DNA from 4 places in the Pseudomonas sp. P2S-1 genome. Region 1 is predicted to be linked to each of the others. Evidence: predicted binding sites of a transcription regulator. Region 1 holds the regulator's gene; each other region holds the start of a gene.

What was found. The regulator sigma-54, encoded in region 1, starts transcription at its own class of promoters, with help from an activator protein. The targets are predictions, from matches to a motif close to ANTGGCATNNANNTTGCTNT.
Region 2: a site for sigma-54 is predicted at 1,538-1,557, ahead of AC2CQI_RS11720 (CmpA/NrtA family ABC transporter substrate-binding protein). Genes of this name have one in related genera too.
Region 3: a site for sigma-54 is predicted at 2,029-2,048, ahead of glnK (P-II family nitrogen regulator). Genes of this name have one in related genera too.
Region 4: a site for sigma-54 is predicted at 2,358-2,377, ahead of flgB (flagellar basal body rod protein FlgB). Genes of this name have one in related genera too.

Annotation. Positions count from the first base shown of each region.
Region 1 is NZ_CM170068.1:5,703,743-5,707,920, forward strand. It holds gene rapZ (RNase adapter RapZ) at 1-609, opposite strand, end outside; gene ptsN (PTS IIA-like nitrogen regulatory protein PtsN) at 612-1,076, opposite strand; gene hpf (ribosome hibernation-promoting factor, HPF/YfiA family) at 1,089-1,397, opposite strand; gene AC2CQI_RS25625 (RNA polymerase factor sigma-54) at 1,479-2,972, opposite strand; gene lptB (LPS export ABC transporter ATP-binding protein) at 3,148-3,873, opposite strand; gene lptA (lipopolysaccharide transport periplasmic protein LptA) at 3,873-4,178, opposite strand, start outside.
Region 2 is NZ_CM170068.1:2,654,679-2,658,856, forward strand. It holds gene rmf (ribosome modulation factor) at 128-343, shown strand; gene AC2CQI_RS11715 (quinone-dependent dihydroorotate dehydrogenase) at 445-1,470, opposite strand; gene AC2CQI_RS11720 (CmpA/NrtA family ABC transporter substrate-binding protein) at 1,629-2,819, shown strand; gene AC2CQI_RS11725 (ANTAR domain-containing response regulator) at 2,834-3,409, shown strand; gene AC2CQI_RS11730 (nitrate/nitrite transporter) at 3,733-4,178, shown strand, end outside.
Region 3 is NZ_CM170068.1:4,393,461-4,397,638, reverse strand. It holds gene dmeF (CDF family Co(II)/Ni(II) efflux transporter DmeF) at 225-1,136, opposite strand; gene AC2CQI_RS19680 (metal/formaldehyde-sensitive transcriptional repressor) at 1,146-1,421, opposite strand; gene AC2CQI_RS19675 (accessory factor UbiK family protein) at 1,579-1,842, opposite strand; gene glnK (P-II family nitrogen regulator) at 2,256-2,594, shown strand; gene AC2CQI_RS19665 (ammonium transporter) at 2,635-3,972, shown strand.
Region 4 is NZ_CM170068.1:6,358,008-6,362,185, forward strand. It holds gene AC2CQI_RS28655 (autotransporter family protein) at 1-2,087, opposite strand, end outside; gene flgB (flagellar basal body rod protein FlgB) at 2,425-2,835, shown strand; gene flgC (flagellar basal body rod protein FlgC) at 2,839-3,279, shown strand; gene flgD (flagellar hook assembly protein FlgD) at 3,295-4,017, shown strand; gene flgE (flagellar hook protein FlgE) at 4,045-4,178, shown strand, end outside.

The DNA.
Region 1 (4,178 bases):
GTGCTCGCGCAGCTCAGGCTTCCAGTACGGATTCGGCAGGCAGCGCACGTCGAACACCACGTCGGCATCCACCGGCATGCCCCGCTTGAAACCGAAGGACTCCACCAGGAAGGCGGTCCCGGGTTCCGGCTGGTTGAGCAGGCGCAGCTTGATCGAATCACGCAGCTGATACAGGTTCAGGCTGGTGGTGTCGATCTTCAGGTCGGCCAGGTCGGCGATGGGGCCGAGCAGCTCGCTTTCGACCCGGATCGCTTCGCCGAGGGAGCGGTCCTGATTGGTCAGCGGGTGACGCCGGCGGGTCTCGGAAAAACGCTTGAGCAGGGTGTCTTCGTCGGCGTCCAGGTACAGCACGTCGCACTGGATATGCCGGGAGCGGGCCTCTTCGAGCAACTCGGGGAAGCGGCTCAGGTGGCTCGGCAGGTTGCGCGCGTCGATCGAGACCGCCACCCGCGGTTGCAGCAATTCGGTGTTGATCAGCGCGCTTTCCGCCAGTTGCGGAAGCAGACCGGCGGGGAGGTTGTCGATACAGTAGAAACCATTGTCTTCCAGGACATCGAGGGCGGTGCTTTTGCCGGATCCGGAACGGCCGCTGACAATGATCAGGCGCATGCTCAGGTCTCGTTCTGTGCGTCCAGGACAACCTGGTACAGGGCGGCACTGCTGTCGGCAGCCCGCAGCCTGTCGCGAACGTCCTTGCGGTCAAGCATGCTGGCAATCTGGCGCAGCAGCTCCAGGTGCGCATCGGTGGCGGCTTCCGGGACCAGCAGGACGAACAGCAGGTCGACCGGGGCGCCGTCGATGGCGTCGAAATCGATGGGGGCATCCAGGTGCAGCAGGGCGCTGACCGGGCTTGCGCAGCCCTTGAGGCGGCAGTGAGGAATGGCGATGCCGTTGCCGAAACCCGTGGAGCCGAGTTTTTCCCGGGCAATCAGGCTTTCGAACACTTCCTGTTTTTCCAGGCCGGGAACGTCCGTCCCGATCAGGTAGGCGATCTGTTCAAGTACGCGCTTTTTACTGCCGCCCGGCACGTTCACGAGGGAACGGCCGGGGGTCAGGATGGATTCAAGTCGGATCATGGATGAGGGGGATCAGCGGGCCGCTGCGCCTTGCAGCAGGCTTTGCTGTTTTTCCTTGTGTTTTTTCAGTTGGCGGTCGAGCTTGTCGGTCAAGGAGTCGATGGCGGCATACATGTCGGCGTCTTCGGCATTCGCCACCACCTCACCACCGGGGATCTGCAGGGTCGCCTCCACTTTCTGCTGGAGTTTCTCGACCTTCATGATGACCTGGACGTTGGTGATGCGATCGAAATGACCCTCCAGGCGCTTGAGCTTCTGCTCGACGTATTCACGAAGCGGAGGAGTGACTTCTACATGTTGTCCACTGATGTTGACTTGCATACTGCTTCTCCTTTATTGCCGTGCATAAAGAGGCAGGTGTTGCGCCTGCCACTGAATTGCGATGGCACATCTCAGGGAATGTCACATCAATCGCTTGCGTTCACTCGAAGGTGCAATGCCGAGGGACTCGCGGTACTTGGCGACGGTGCGACGTGCTACCTGGATGCCTTGTGCCTCCAGTAAACCAGCGATCTTGCTGTCACTCAATGGCTTTTTCTGATTTTCCGCAGCAACCAGTTTCTTGATGATCGCGCGAATGGCGGTGGAGGAGCATTCCCCCCCTTCGGAAGTGCTGACGTGGCTGGAGAAGAAGTACTTCAGCTCGTAGATTCCGCGAGGTGTGTGCATGTATTTCTGCGTGGTCACCCGGGAAATGGTCGACTCGTGCATGCCCACCGCTTCGGCGATGTCGTGCAGGACCAGCGGCTTCATGGCCTCGTCGCCATGGTCGAGGAAACCGCGCTGGTGCTCGACGATCTGGGTCGCCACCTTCATCAGGGTTTCATTGCGGCTTTGAAGGCTCTTGATGAACCAGCGCGCTTCCTGCAACTGGTTACGCATGAAGGTGTTGTCGGCGCTGGTGTCGGCGCGGCGGACGAAGCCGGCGTACTGCGGATTGACCCGCAGGCGTGGCACGGCTTCCTGGTTCAGCTCGACCAGCCAGCGCTCGTTGTCCTTGCGCACGATCACATCGGGCACCACGTACTCCGGCTCGCTGGATTCGATCTGCGAGCCAGGGCGCGGGTTGAGGCTCTGGACCAGTTCGATGACCTGGCGCAGTTCATCTTCCTTGAGCTTCATACGGCGCATCAGCTGGCTGTAGTCGCGGCTGCCGAGCAGGTCGATGTAGTCGCTGACCAGACGCTGCGCTTCGGTCATCCACGGCGTATTGCCAGGCAACTGGCGCAGTTGCAGCAACAGGCATTCGCCGAGGTTGCGTGCGCCGATGCCCGCGGGCTCGAACTGCTGGATGCGGTGCAGGACGGCTTCGATCTCGTCCAGTTCGATGTCCAGTTCGGGGTCGAAGGACTCGCAGATCTCTTCCAGGGTCTCGTCGAGATAGCCCTGGTTGTTGATGCAGTCGATCAGGGTGACGGCGATCAGCCGGTCGGTGTCCGACATCGGCGCCAGGTTGAGCTGCCAGAGCAGGTGGCTTTGCAGGCTCTCGCCGGCCGAAGTGCGGGTGGTGAAGTCCCACTCGTCGTCATCGTTGCTCGGCAGGCTGCTGGCGCTGGTCTGGTAGATGTCTTCCCAGGCGGTGTCGACTGGCAATTCGTTGGGGATGCGCTCGTTCCATTCGCCTTCCTCGAGGTTTTCCGCCGTCGGCGCGGATTGTTCGAAGCTGCTTTCCTGAGACTCGGCGACGGGCTTGCTCTCGGCGTTGTCGGCCATGGGGTCGCTGTTGTCGAAGTCGTCGCCGTCTTCCTGACGTTCGAGCATCGGATTGGACTCCAGGGCTTCCTGGATTTCCTGCTGCAGGTCCAGCGTGGAAAGCTGGAGCAGACGGATGGCCTGTTGCAACTGCGGGGTCATCGTCAGTTGCTGGCCCATTCTTAGGACGAGCGATGGTTTCATGGCTGGGGCTTTAGACCTTATTCGCCGGCGCGCATGCGCCATCTACTACACGGGCGCTGGGCGCCAATTTTAAGCAAGATATATGCCTGAAATTGTAGCGTTTGCCTAGAGCGCTGTAACAATTAAGCCGGGATAATGGCCTAATGCCAGCGCTCCGTCACTCCGGTATTGCGGCTTACAGGCGGAACTCGTGGCCGAGGTACACCTCTTTCACCAACTGGTTGGCCAGGATGGTTTCCGAGTCGCCTTCGGCGATCAGTTGGCCGTCGTTGACGATGTACGCGGTTTCGCAGATGTCCAGGGTTTCACGGACGTTGTGGTCGGTGATCAGGACGCCGATGCCCTTGGCCTTCAGATGATGGATGATCTGCTTGATGTCGCCGACCGAGATCGGGTCGACACCGGCGAAGGGTTCGTCGAGCAGGATGAACTTGGGCGCGGTGGCCAGGGCGCGGGCGATTTCAACGCGGCGGCGTTCACCACCGGACAGGCTCATGCCGAGGTTGTCGCGGATATGGCTGATGTGGAATTCCTGCAGGAGGCTTTCCAGCTCCTTGCGCCGGCCGTCGCTGTCCAGGTCCTTGCGGGTTTCCAGGATCGCCATGATGTTGTTGGCTACCGACAGCTTGCGGAAGATCGAGGCTTCCTGGGGCAGGTAGCCGATACCGGCACGGGCGCGGCCGTGCATCGGCTGGTTGCTGACATCCAGGTCGTCGATCAGCACGCGGCCCTGGTCCGCCTGGACCAGGCCGACGATCATGTAAAAGCAGGTGGTCTTGCCGGCGCCGTTGGGGCCGAGCAGGCCGACGATCTGCCCGCTGTCGATCGACAGGCTGACATCGCGCACGACTTGCCGGCTCTTGTAGCTCTTGGCCAGGTGCTGGGCTTTGAGGGTCGCCATTACTCGCCCTTCTTCTTCGGCTGGATCACCATGTCGATACGCTGGCGTGGCGTGGTGACGCCCGGTGCGCGACCGGCGGTAGCGACCTGAGTCTGGGTGTTGTAGACGATCTTCTCGCCTTCGGTGGTGTTGCCTTCGTTCACTACCTTGGCGTCATCGGTGAGGATGATGGTGTCTTTCTGGGCCTGGTACTGGATCTGCTTGGCCCAGCCTTGCATCTTGTCCGGCTTGGCGGCGGACTGCTGCTGCTCGAAGTAGGCGCGGGTACCCACCGACGTGACCACGTCGATATCGCCGTTGGCGGC
Region 2 (4,178 bases), 3.0 Mb from region 1:
GTGACCGCAACGGTACGACACTTCTGCTCGCCACGCCGGCAGCGAGCGCAAAACCGGCAGAAAGAATCTGCCCGACCTCAGACGAGGTCGACGGGACATTACAGTCAACAAATGAGGGCAGTACCCTATGAGAAGACTTAAGCGTGATCCGTTGGAAAGAGCATTTTCACGTGGTTATCAATACGGAGTTACCGGCAAATCCCGCGAGCTTTGCCCCTTCACCCTGCCGTCCGTACGCCAGGCATGGATCAATGGCTGGCGTGAAGGACGAGGCGACAACTGGGATGGCATGACCGGCACCGCAGGTATCCACCGACTCAACGAAGTTCACGCCGTTGGCTGATCGAGGAGCGTAACCGTTTAACCGATTCACATGCGCGCCCTATCCGGGCGGCGGGCTGCGGCCCAGGGGCCCCTTTCGGGGCCCTTTTTAATGGCCGCGATTCAGCGGCCAGGCATCGCAGCGATAGCGTCCACCGACTCACGGATCAACGCCGGGCCCTTGTAGATGAAGCCCGAGTAGATCTGCACCAGGCTCGCACCGGCAGCGATCTTCTCGGCCGCATGACGGCCTTCGGTGATACCGCCCGCAGCGATGATCGGCATGCGACCTGCCAGCTCCCCCGCCAGCACCTTCACGGTGTTGGTGCTCTTCTCGCGCACCGGCGCACCGGACAGGCCACCCGCTTCGTCAGCATGCGCCAGACCCTCGACACCTTCACGGCTGAGGGTGGTGTTGGTGGCGATCACCGCGTCCATTCCCGATTCCAGCAGGGCCGCCGCGACCAGCGCGGTCTCTTCGTCGGTCATGTCCGGAGCGATCTTGATCGCCACCGGTACGCGCTTGTTGTGGGCCAGGGCCAGTTCTTCACGGCGCACGGCCAGGGCGTCGAGCAGTTGCTTCAGCGAATCGCCGAACTGCAGGCTGCGCAGGCCCGGGGTGTTGGGCGAGCTGACGTTGACGGTGATGTAGCTGGCGTGGGTGTAGACCTTGTCCAGGCAGATCAGGTAGTCGTCGACAGCGCGCTCGACCGGGGTGTCGAAGTTCTTGCCGATATTGATCCCGAGCACGCCCTTGTAGCTGGAGGCGCGCACGCGGTTGATCAGGTTGTCGACGCCGAGGTTGTTGAAGCCCATGCGGTTGATGATCGCCTCGGCTTCCGGCAGGCGGAAGATCCGCGGCTTGGGGTTGCCCGGCTGCGGACGCGGGGTCACGGTGCCGATCTCGACGAAGCCGAAGCCCAGCTGGGCGAAGCCGTCGATGGCCGCGCCGTTCTTGTCCAGGCCGGCGGCGAGGCCCACCGGGTTGGGGAACAGCAGGCCCATGACGGTCACCGGCGAACGCGCCGGGGCCTTGGTCAACAGCCCATTGAGGCCCAGGCGGCCGCCGGCACCGATCAGGTCGAGCGACAGGTCGTGGGACGTTTCCGGGGACAGTTTGAACAACAGCTGGCGGGCCAGGTTATACATGGGCGGGCTTGGCTCAGGATTTGGAGAGGTGGCGATTATAGCCACGCCGGGGTTTGCAGGACAGGCCCTTGGCATATGGGTTGCTTTAAGCCTTGCATGGGGCCGGCGCTCGCTTGTGCGTCGGCCGAGCGCTTTACCTGCCCGGCGATTGCATTGCGATGACCACGATTTCTCCCTCTCCCCTGGCCTGGCTGCATGGCAGCGACGCCCCGGAAAAGACCAGCCTGAACATCGGCTTCATGGCCCTGAGCGACTGCGCGCCCCTGGTCGTCGCCGCCACCCAGGGCTTTGCCCAGCCCCACGGCCTGACCCTCAACCTCAAGCGCCAGACCTCCTGGGCCGGGCTGCGCGATGGTTTGCTCAGCGGCGAACTGGATGCTGCCCACAGCCTGTACGGCCTGACCTACGCCGTGCATCTGGGCATCGGCGGCGTGGCGGCGACGCCCATGGCTGTGCTGATGGGCCTGAACCACAACGGCCAGAGCATCAACCTGTCGCCGGACCTGCAGGCCATTGGCGTGACCAGTCCTGAAGCACTGGAACGTCACGTGCACCAAAGTCGGACAAAACTGACATTCGCCCAGACTTTTCCCACAGGCACCCACGCCATGTGGCTGTATTACTGGCTCGCCAGCCAGGGCATCCATCCCCTTGAGGACGTCAACAGCGTGGTGGTACCGCCGTCGCAGATGCTCGCCCACCTGCGTGCCGGGCGGATCGATGGCTTCTGTGTGGGCGAACCCTGGTCGGCCAATGCGGTGAACCAGCACATGGGCTTTACCCTGGCCACCAGCCAGTCGATCTGGCCGGATCACCCGGAAAAGGTCCTGACCACCACTGCGAGCTTTGCCCAGCAGCACCCGAACAGCGCCCGGGCCCTGGTGGCGTCGGTGCTGGCGGCCAGCCGCTTTATCGAGGAAAGCCCGGAAAACCGCAGCGCCACCGCGCGCCTGCTGAGTGCCGAGAACTACCTCGACGCACCGCTGGCGGATATCGAGCCGCGCATGCTCGGTGATTACAGCGACGGCCTCGGCAACCACTGGCACGACGCCCATGGCCTGAGCCTGTACAACGACGGCCGGGCCAATGTGCCGTATCTGTCGGATGGCATGTGGTTCATGACCCAGTTCCGACGCTGGGGCCTGCTGCGCGAAGACCCGGATTACCTCGCCGTGGCCCGAGAGGTCCAGCAACTGGGCCTGTATCGCGATGCGGCGACCAGCCTGGGTATCGACTGCCCGGTGGCCTCGATGCGCAGCAGCCAGTTGATCGACGGCAGCATCTGGGATGGCAGCGACCCTCGCGGCTATGCCCATGGTTTCCGTCTTCACGCCTTGTCCGACCTTTAACGGGAGTTGCCCTGATGTTGCGAATCCTGTTGATCGACGACACCGAGAAGAAAGTTGGTCGCCTGCGTGCGGCGCTGGTGGAGGCCGGTTTCGAGGTGATCGAGGAGTCTGGCCTGACCATCGACTTGCCGGCGCGCGTCGAAACGGTGCGCCCGGATGTGGTGTTGATCGATACCGAGTCACCCGGCCGTGATGTGATGGACCAGGTGGTGCTGGTCAGCCGCGACCTGCCGCGGCCGATCGTGATGTTTACCGATGAGCATGACCCGGGGGTGATGCGCCAGGCGATCCAGGCCGGGGTCAGTGCCTATATCGTCGAGGGGATTCATGCGCGGCGCTTGCAGCCGATCCTGGATGTGGCCATGGCCCGCTTCGAGAGTGACCAGGCGCTCAAGGCGCAGCTGCAGGCCCGGGACCAGCAGTTGGCGGAGCGCAAGCGGATCGAGTTGGCTAAAGGCCTGTTGATGAAGATGAAGGACTGCGATGAGGAACAGGCCTACACCCTGATGCGCCGGCAGGCCATGAGCAAGCAGCAGAAGCTGGTGCAGGTGGCGGAGCAGATCATTGCGATGCATGACTTGTTGGGATGAGGTGCTCTCTCGGGCCTCATCGCTGGCAAGCCAGCTCCCACAGGGATCGCGGCGCCTGAAGCGACTGAGGTAGCCAGCAGATTCACCACTGGCAGGCACCACACAATACTCAAAACCAGTGCGGACCCTGTGGGAGCTGGCTTGCCAGCGATGAGGCCGGTTCAGGCAATACACAGGGAACTGGCCCACCTCTTGCTAAGAATCCTCCGGTAGCCAACGGCGGCTGCCCAAAAACCAAATACCGACAAAGACGTCGCTCTCCCCCTCGCCCCCATGCGAGCCGGGAAGCGGCGTTTTTTGTTTCAGCCCCGTGAGGTGTCCCCATGAATACGAGCTTCTGGAAATCCGGGCATGTCCCGACCCTGTTTGCCGCTTTCCTGTATTTCGACCTGAGCTTCATGGTCTGGTACCTGCTCGGCCCGCTGGCGGTGCAGATTGCCACCGACCTGCAACTCACCCCGCAACAACGCGGCCTGATGGTCGCCACGCCAATCCTCGCCGGGGCCATCCTGCGCTTCGTCATGGGCATTTTGGTGGACCGCCTCTCGCCCAAGACCGCCGGCCTGATCGGCCAGGTGATCGTCATCGTCGCGCTGTTCAGCGCCTGGAAGCTGGGGGTCAACAGCTACGAGCAGGCCCTGCTGCTCGGCGTGTTCCTCGGGGTAGCCGGCGCGTCCTTCGCCGTGTCCCTGCCGCTGGCCTCGCAGTGGTACCCGCCACAACACCAGGGCAAGGCCATGGGCATCGCTGGTGCCGGCAACTCCGGTAC
Region 3 (4,178 bases), 1.3 Mb from region 1:
GTTCTAAAGCACGACTTGAACCCTGTGGGAGCGGGTTCATCGGAGCGCCGAACCGCCGCGATTGCGGTAGTGAATTCACCATCGCAATCGCGGGTAAACCCGCTCCCACAGGGTTCGCGCTACATCAATGGATGTTGTGCAGCCTGAAAATGCATCGTATAGGAGTCATTTCCCGGCCTTTGCCGCAAAATGCCTTCTATACGATGCAATTCCCGACACCGCCCTCACCCCACCTGCACCTCAACCGTCAAATGCCGCACCTCATGCACCGGCACCAACCGCTGCCGAATACTCGCCAGATCCACCCCAGCCTTCCCCACCACACTGACAATCGCCGCATGCGCCTCCGGCCCCACCCGCCAGACATGCAGATCAGTAATCCGCGCATCCCCGGGCTTCTCCACCAGCTCGCGAATCTCCTCGGCGACATGCTCGTCCGTCTGATCCAGCAGCACCCCCGCCGTGACCTTCATCAAGCTCCACGACCAGCGCGCAATCACCAGCGCACCGACAATCCCCATCACCGGATCCAGCCACACCCAGCCCAGGAACCGCCCGGCCAGCAAGGCAGCAATCGCCAGCACTGAGGTCAGCGCATCGGCAATCACATGCAGGTACGCCGAACGCAGGTTGTTGTCGTGGTGATGATGATGCTCGTGCCCATGCTCATCATGATGATGGTGGTCATGACCGTGCCCATGCCCCAGCAGCAGCGCACTGACGATATTCACCACCAACCCGATCACGGCAATGAAGATCGCCATGTCGAACTGCACGTCACCCGGCTGGAACAGCCGAATCGTCGACTCGACACCCACACTCAAGGCAACGATGCCGAGGATCAGCGCCGAAGCGAACCCACCCAGGTCCCCCACCTTGCCCGTGCCGAAGCTGTACCGCGAACTCCCCGCATGCCGCCGCGCATAGGCATAGGCCGCCGCCGCGATACCCAGTGCACCGGCATGGGTCGCCATATGGAAACCATCGGCCAGCAAGGCCATGGATCCGGTGATATAACCGGCGGCGATCTCGGCCACCATCATCACCAGCGTGAGAATCACCACCCATAAGGTACGGCGGGCGTTCTGGTCATGGGCGGAGCCGAGGAACTGATGATCGTGCGCGTGCTGGTTCATGGTGATCCCTCACTTGGAGTAGCGCCGGATGGCTTCGAGTAGTTCTTCCATGCCCTGTGCCCGCTCTTCATCGCTCAACTCGGGATTGGCGACGTGCTCGCGGGCATGGTCCTCGATGATCTCTTCCAGTAACCCGTTCATGGCGCCGCGGGTGGCGGCCACCAGGTGCAGGGTCTTGCCGCAGTCGGCGCCTTCTTCCAGGGCCTTTTCCACCGCCTGCAATTGACCGGCGATGCGCTTCACGCGCTTGAGCAGCGCGTCCTTTTTCACATGGGTGTGCGACACGGGTATACCCCCCCTACCTATCGAATGGGCCGGAGAATGGCATACCCCTACCCCCTATGCAAGCGACAGGCGAGCGAAGGCCGGGGACGGGATCAGGAAGGGGAGAGGAGTTGGCCGCAGGACCAGCGCAGGCGCGCTGGTCGGCAACCGGGAGGCATCACTCGCTGGCGATGGGGTTCAGGCGGGTTTCGAGTTCTTCGACCTTGGCTTCCAGCGCTTCAAGACGAGCGCGGGTGCGGGCCAGGACGACCATCTGGCTGTCGAATTCTTCACGGCTGACCAGGTCGAGCTTGCTGAAGCCACTTTGCAGCAGCGCCTTGAACTGGCTTTCCAGCTCGCTGCGCGGTTGTCCGGGGTCGTTGCTGAACAGGCGCGAGGCCTGGTCGCTCAGGGCATCGAGAAAGGCTTTGGGCGCAAGCATGGGGGCGCTCCTGTTTCGGAAAGAGGGCCGGCAGTGTAGCACGGGCCTTTCACCGCCTTCCGTTGCACACTTTTTGAACATCCCGCGACACAGGTGCGCACCGTTCTAGTGCGCCGTTTTGCCTACTGGCGACTGGCCAAGACGGCGTATTGCGCGCAAGTCGTTGTAAATCGGCGCTTTCCCGGACATGGCATTGTTTCTGCTAAGACCATCGTGACCCATGCACTGATGCAGTCCCAGGACGAGGCAGTGCTCAGGCGGAGCGAAGACACGAAGTTTTGTCTGGTGCTGGTTTCGCCAGTCAGCCTCACGGATTAAAGGCTGAGGAAACGTTACAAAGCCCAGGCACTGCGCTTAGACTTGAGTCGGGTTTGTTTTCCTGGGGCAAGTCCACCTATTCGGGAGAGAGTTTCATGAAGCTAGTCACTGCCATCATCAAGCCGTTCAAACTGGACGATGTGCGCGAGTCGCTGTCCGAAATCGGCGTGCAGGGCATCACTGTCACTGAAGTCAAAGGCTTCGGTCGGCAGAAGGGTCACACCGAGCTGTATCGCGGCGCGGAGTACGTGGTCGACTTCCTGCCCAAGGTCAAGATCGACGTCGCCATCGACGACAAGGATCTGGATCGGGTCATCGAGGCCATCACCAAGGCCGCCAACACCGGCAAGATCGGTGACGGCAAGATTTTCGTGGTGAATCTGGAACAGGCTATCCGCATCCGTACCGGCGAAACCGATACCGACGCGATCTAACAAAAGCCGCCCCAAACCCAACGCCCCAGGAGAATACAACATGACTCTGCGTAAATTCGCAGGGCTAGGAGCCCTATTGTCCCTCGTAATGCCAGCCGTCGCGCTGGCCGAGGAATCCGCTGCGGCCACTGCGGCTCCCGCGCTCAATTCCGGCGACACCGCCTGGATGCTGACTGCCACTGCCCTTGTTCTGTTCATGACCATCCCCGGCCTTGCCCTGTTCTACGGCGGCATGGTGCGTTCGAAGAACGTGCTGTCGGTGATGATGCAGTGCTTTGCCATCACCGGCCTGATCAGCGTGCTGTGGGTCATCTTCGGTTACAGCCTGGCCTTCGATACCACCGGTATGGAGCAGGGCGTCACCAACTTCAATTCCTTCGTTGGCGGCCTGTCCAAGGCATTCCTCGCCGGCGTGACTCCGGAAAGCCTGACGGCGGCCTTCCCTGAAGCGGTCTTCGTGGTCTTCCAGATGACCTTCGCCATCATCACCCCGGCGCTGATCGTCGGTGCCTTCGCCGAGCGCATGAAGTTCTCCGCGATGCTGGTGTTCATGGCCATCTGGTTCACCCTGGTCTATGCACCGATCGCGCACATGGTCTGGTCCGGCAACGGCGGCCTGATGTGGGACTGGGGCGTGCTCGACTTCGCTGGCGGCACCGTGGTGCACATCAACGCCGGTATCGCCGGCCTGGTAGCCTGCATCGTGCTCGGCAAGCGTAAAGGCTTCCCGACCACTCCGATGGCGCCGCACAACCTTGGCTACACCCTGATGGGCGCCGCCATGCTGTGGATCGGCTGGTTCGGCTTCAACGCAGGCTCCGCCGCTGCCGCCAACGGCACCGCCGGCATGGCCATGCTGGTGACCCAGGTCGCCACTGCCGCCGCCGCGCTGGGCTGGATGTTCGCCGAGTGGATCACCCACGGCAAACCAAGCGCCCTGGGCATCGCTTCGGGTGTGGTTGCCGGTCTGGTTGCCATCACTCCGGCTGCCGGCACCGCTGGCCCTATGGGCGGCCTGGTGATCGGCCTGGTGTCCGGCGTGGTCTGCTTCTTCTGCGCCACCAGCCTGAAACGCAAACTGGGTTATGACGACTCCCTGGACGCCTTCGGCGTGCACGGTGTCGGCGGTATCGTCGGCGCGATCCTCACCGGTGTGTTCGCTGCACCGGCCCTGGGTGGCTTCGGCACCGTGACCGACATCGCCGCGCAAGTCTGGATCCAGGCCAAGGGCGTCGGCTTCACCGTGATCTACACCGGCATCGTCACCTACGTGATCCTGAAAGTGCTGGATGTGGTGATGGGCCTGCGTGTCAACGAAGAAGAAGAGTCGGTCGGCCTCGACCTGGCTCAACACAACGAGCGCGGCTACAACCTGTAACCCGCCGCGAAAAAAACTTGCCCGGCTTGCCGGGCATTTTTTCGCCTCGAATTTGCCTCGGTGGCGGCGCGCAAACGGTTTTTCGCGGCAGGTTCATTCCTGATGGAATGACGCTCGGATTGTCGGCGGAAAACTTACAGTCCCTGGCGCGTTTTAGGCACTTTGCTTTTTCATCCGGCACGCTAGAATGCGCGCCGTGGAGTGAT
Region 4 (4,178 bases), 650 kb from region 1:
TGGCGCTTGCTGTCGTTGTCGTTGACGCCGTAGGTCAGGCTGCCGTCGACGAAGTAGTTACCCAGCTCGTAGCCGCCGTACAGGGTGAAGGCGTGGCTGTCGACTTCGGTCTTGTTGCCGCTTTTGCCGTTCACGTCGGTGTTGATGAAGCTGTAGGCCAGGCCGAGGGTCAGTTGGTCGTTGAGCTTGCCATCGGCACCCACGGCGATACCGCGGCTGTAGGCGTTGTAGCCGGCCACGCCGTCACGCAGGTCCTGGGTGGCGTCGCTGTACAGGCTCTGGACCCAGATGCCGGCTTCCTTGAAGGCTTCGCCGGACGAGGCGCCGCGCAGGCTGCTGGTACGGCTGCCGGTCACGCTGCTGACCAGGTTCTGGCTGGTGGTGGCCGCCTGGGTGGCGCCGCCGTTGGTTTCCGGGGCCAGTTGCTCGGCAATGCGGGCCAGGTCGGCTTCGCTGGTGTTGAGTAGGGCCTGCAGGAACGGATCGTTCGGGTTCTGCTCGCGGATGCGGTTGATCACGCCGTCGTTGACCAGGCGGCCGATGGCTTTCTGGCTGTTGGCCGAGCCGCCGTTGCCGACCACGACTTCCTCGGCCTCTTCCTGGCCTTTGGCAGTCACGGTGGCGACCAGCGTGTTGTCTTCCAGCTTGTAGCTGTCGATGTTGAGCAGGGCCGACGAGCTCGTCAGGTTGAGCTTGCCGTTCGGGTCGACTTCCAGTTTGTCGTCCACGACAACCAATTCTCCAGCCTGGATCAGCTTGTACTGCACAGCGTTGGCGGAGAAATCGCTGCCCTGGGCGGCCAGCTGGATCTGCGAATCCTTGTTGAATTTAATGAAGTCGGAAACGCTGAGTACCGGCGTTTCAGGCTTGGTGGCACTGGAGAGATTGAGGACCAGGGTGGTGTCGTTCGCCACATAAACCCTGCCGTCGATACTGGTGTGTGGGCTGAGCAGGTTGAGTTGGGTGTGGCCGAAGGTCGGGTTACCGAGATCGACGGCGCTGTACTCGTTGTACAGGCGAATATTCGCGCCGTCGGCCTGGCTGTCGGTGCCGGTGAACTCCACATTGCCAGTGATGTAGAGGTCATGCAGGTTGATCAGGTTGCCGGTCACCTTGCTGCCGTCCAGCAAGCGTACATACACCCTGCTTTTGCTGTCGCTGGCGTCAATGGCTTCGTCCTCGGAAACCAGCGTGCCGCTGTTTACGATGCGCATGCCCGCGAACTCGCCTGGCTGTCCGTCCACATCAGTCGCAGTGATGTGAATAGCTGCGTCGGTGGCCTGAATGGTGCCAGTGTTGACGATATGGTTGGCGATGGTTTTGAAGCTGGCGCTCGTGATGCGGATACCGTTGGCATCCGCGCCGGTGGCGGTGATGGTGCCGTTGTTTTCGATGCCGAGCAGTTTGGTAGGGGCATAGTTGCTACCGTTGAAGCCACCGGCGACTTCCAGGCCGACCGCGTCTTCGCCGTGGGCTTGAATCTCGCCGTTGTTGATGACGTTTCCGACGATCTCGCCGCCGGTCAGGTAGATGCCCGTAGCGTCTTCGCCTTCCACGATGATCCTGCCGCTGGCAGCGTTGATCAGGTCGCCCTTGATACGGGTCGAGCCACTCATGTCGAGGCCGGTGGCGATATCGACCGAGTTGCCGTCCTGTAGCGGTTCGCCCTTGGCCGAGAGCAGGCCTTCGTTGATGACGCTGCCGCCGATGATCGCCGGGTCGATGCGCAGGGCGTTGGCGCCACCACCCACCGCGCTGATGCTGCCCTTGTTGATCAGGTTGCCGTCGATGCGGTTGTTGACCCAGGTCGTCGGAGTCTCGTAGACATCCATGTCCACGCTGCCGGCAAAGTTGCCGGTGCTATTGATCGTCGCGTTGAGGATCAGGTCCTTTTGCAGATGGCTGCCATTGAACTCGACAGGGTCGTCCTTGCTGGTGCCGGTGAAGCTCCCGGTGATCTCCAGCGCTTCGGCATAGGTCTGGTTTTCGCTCTTGAAGCCGGCATTGGTCAGTTGCACGGTCTGGGCCTGGGCGGGGAGGGCGGTGGCGGTGACCGCCAGGGCGAGCAGGGTCTTGCGGAAAAGCATGGAAGCCACGGTTCAGTCCTTAAACGTCGTAGATATCACGATGAGGTCCTTGCGCGGCACGAGGCAATTCGAGTAATGGCCAAGTGCCACGAAGCGAGCGGATGTTAACGGACTCAATGTCAAAATGGCATCTTTTTGGCGCCGGTTTTTCCTGCGCTCTGCCGCTTTTTTCTGCCGCCAGCGGCACCCAGCGGAAAGCCATTGCCGCTTTTCCGTCATTGCCGCCCCCGGCAAAAAAGCGCAAACCCCGGTTTTACTGGGGTTTTGCTTGTTGGCATGGGACTTGCTCTCCCATTGCCAACAGAATATCCGGTCAACCTCCGAAGGTTTCCCCGACATGAGCATCAGTTTCGACAAAGCGCTCGGTATCCACGAAAAGGCCCTGAGCTTCCGCGCCCAGCGCGCCGAGGTGCTGGCCAACAACATTGCCAACGCCGACACGCCGAACTTCAAGGCGCGGGACATGGACTTCTCCAAGGTGCTTGCCGCCGAAACCGAGAAGACCCAGAAGGGCGGCCATTTCGCCCTGGACCGCACCAATGCCCGGCATATCGACGCCGAGGGCGTGACCCTCAGCGACGAGTCGCTGCAATACCGCACGCCGATGCAGCCGTCGATCGACCAGAACACCGTGGATGCCCAGCTCGAGCAATCGAACTACGCGGAAAACGCCGTGGGTTTCCAGGCCAGCTTCACGCTGCTCAACAGTAAATTCAAAGGGCTGGTGTCGGCCCTGCGCGGAGAGTAATCCATGTCCCTCGCCAGTGTTTTCAACATCGCCGGTAGCGGCATGAGCGCCCAGACCACCCGTCTGAACACCGTCGCTTCGAACATCGCCAACGCCGAGACCGTCTCGTCGAGCATCGACCAGACCTACCGTGCCCGTCACCCGGTGTTCGCCACCACCTTCCAGCAGGCGCAGAACGGCAGCCAGTCGCTGTTCCAGGATCAGGACGCGGCGGGGCAGGGCGTGCAGGTACTCGGCGTGGTCGAGGACCAGAGCAACCTCGAAGCCCGCTATGAGCCGAATCACCCGGCGGCGAACAAGGACGGCTACGTCTACTACCCGAACGTCAACGTGGTCGAGGAAATGGCCGACATGATCTCGGCCAGCCGCTCGTTCCAGACCAACGCCGAGTTGATGAACACGGCCAAGACCATGATGCAGAAAGTCCTGACCCTGGGTCAGTGATAAGGGACCACGCCAATGGCTAGCGTCAACGATACGACAGCAGCGGTGAACCTCAACGACGTCATCAAGGCGTCCGGGGTCAAGAACGCCTCGCAATCCGGCGTCGCCTCCGCCACCAACAGTTCCACCGGTGGCCAGACCTTGGGCAAGGATGCGTTCCTGCAACTGCTGGTCACCCAGATGCAGCACCAGAACCCCCTGGATCCGCAGGACAACAGCGAATTCGTCGCCCAGCTGGCGCAGTTCAGCAGCCTGGAAGGCATTACCTCGCTGAACGAGTCGGTCACTGCGATTTCCAGCAACTACAAATCGTCCCAGGCCCTGCAGGCCTCGTCCCTGGTCGGTCGCTCGGTGATCGCGCAGAGCGAAAAGGCGGTGGTCGATACGTCGAAAAGCCTGAACGGCTCCGTGGTGGTGCCGCAGTCGGTGAGCAGCGTCACCGTAACCATCAAGGACAAGGACGGCAATGCCGTGCGTACCCTGCAACTGGGCGAGCAGAAAGCCGGCAACGCCGCCTTCGTCTGGGACGGCAAGAACGAGAAAGGCGAGGTCATGGAGCCGGGCACCTACTCGTTCAAGGCCACCACCACGGTCGATGGCAAGGAGGCGGAGATGTACACCCTGCTGCCGGCCACGGTCAGCAGCGTCACCATCAGTCAGACAGGGGGCGAGATGATGCTCAACCTCGCCGGTCTGGGCAGCGTCGCGCTGTCCAAAGTGCAAACCATCGGTATATAGAGCCGGCTAACGGCACAGGAGTGAAAGATGTCCTTCAATATCGGCCTTAGCGGTCTCTATGCAGCCAGCAAGCAGCTGGACGTTACCGGCAACAACATCGCCAACGTTGCCACCAACGGCTTCAAGTCTTCCCGTGCGGAATTCCAGGACGTGTACTCGGC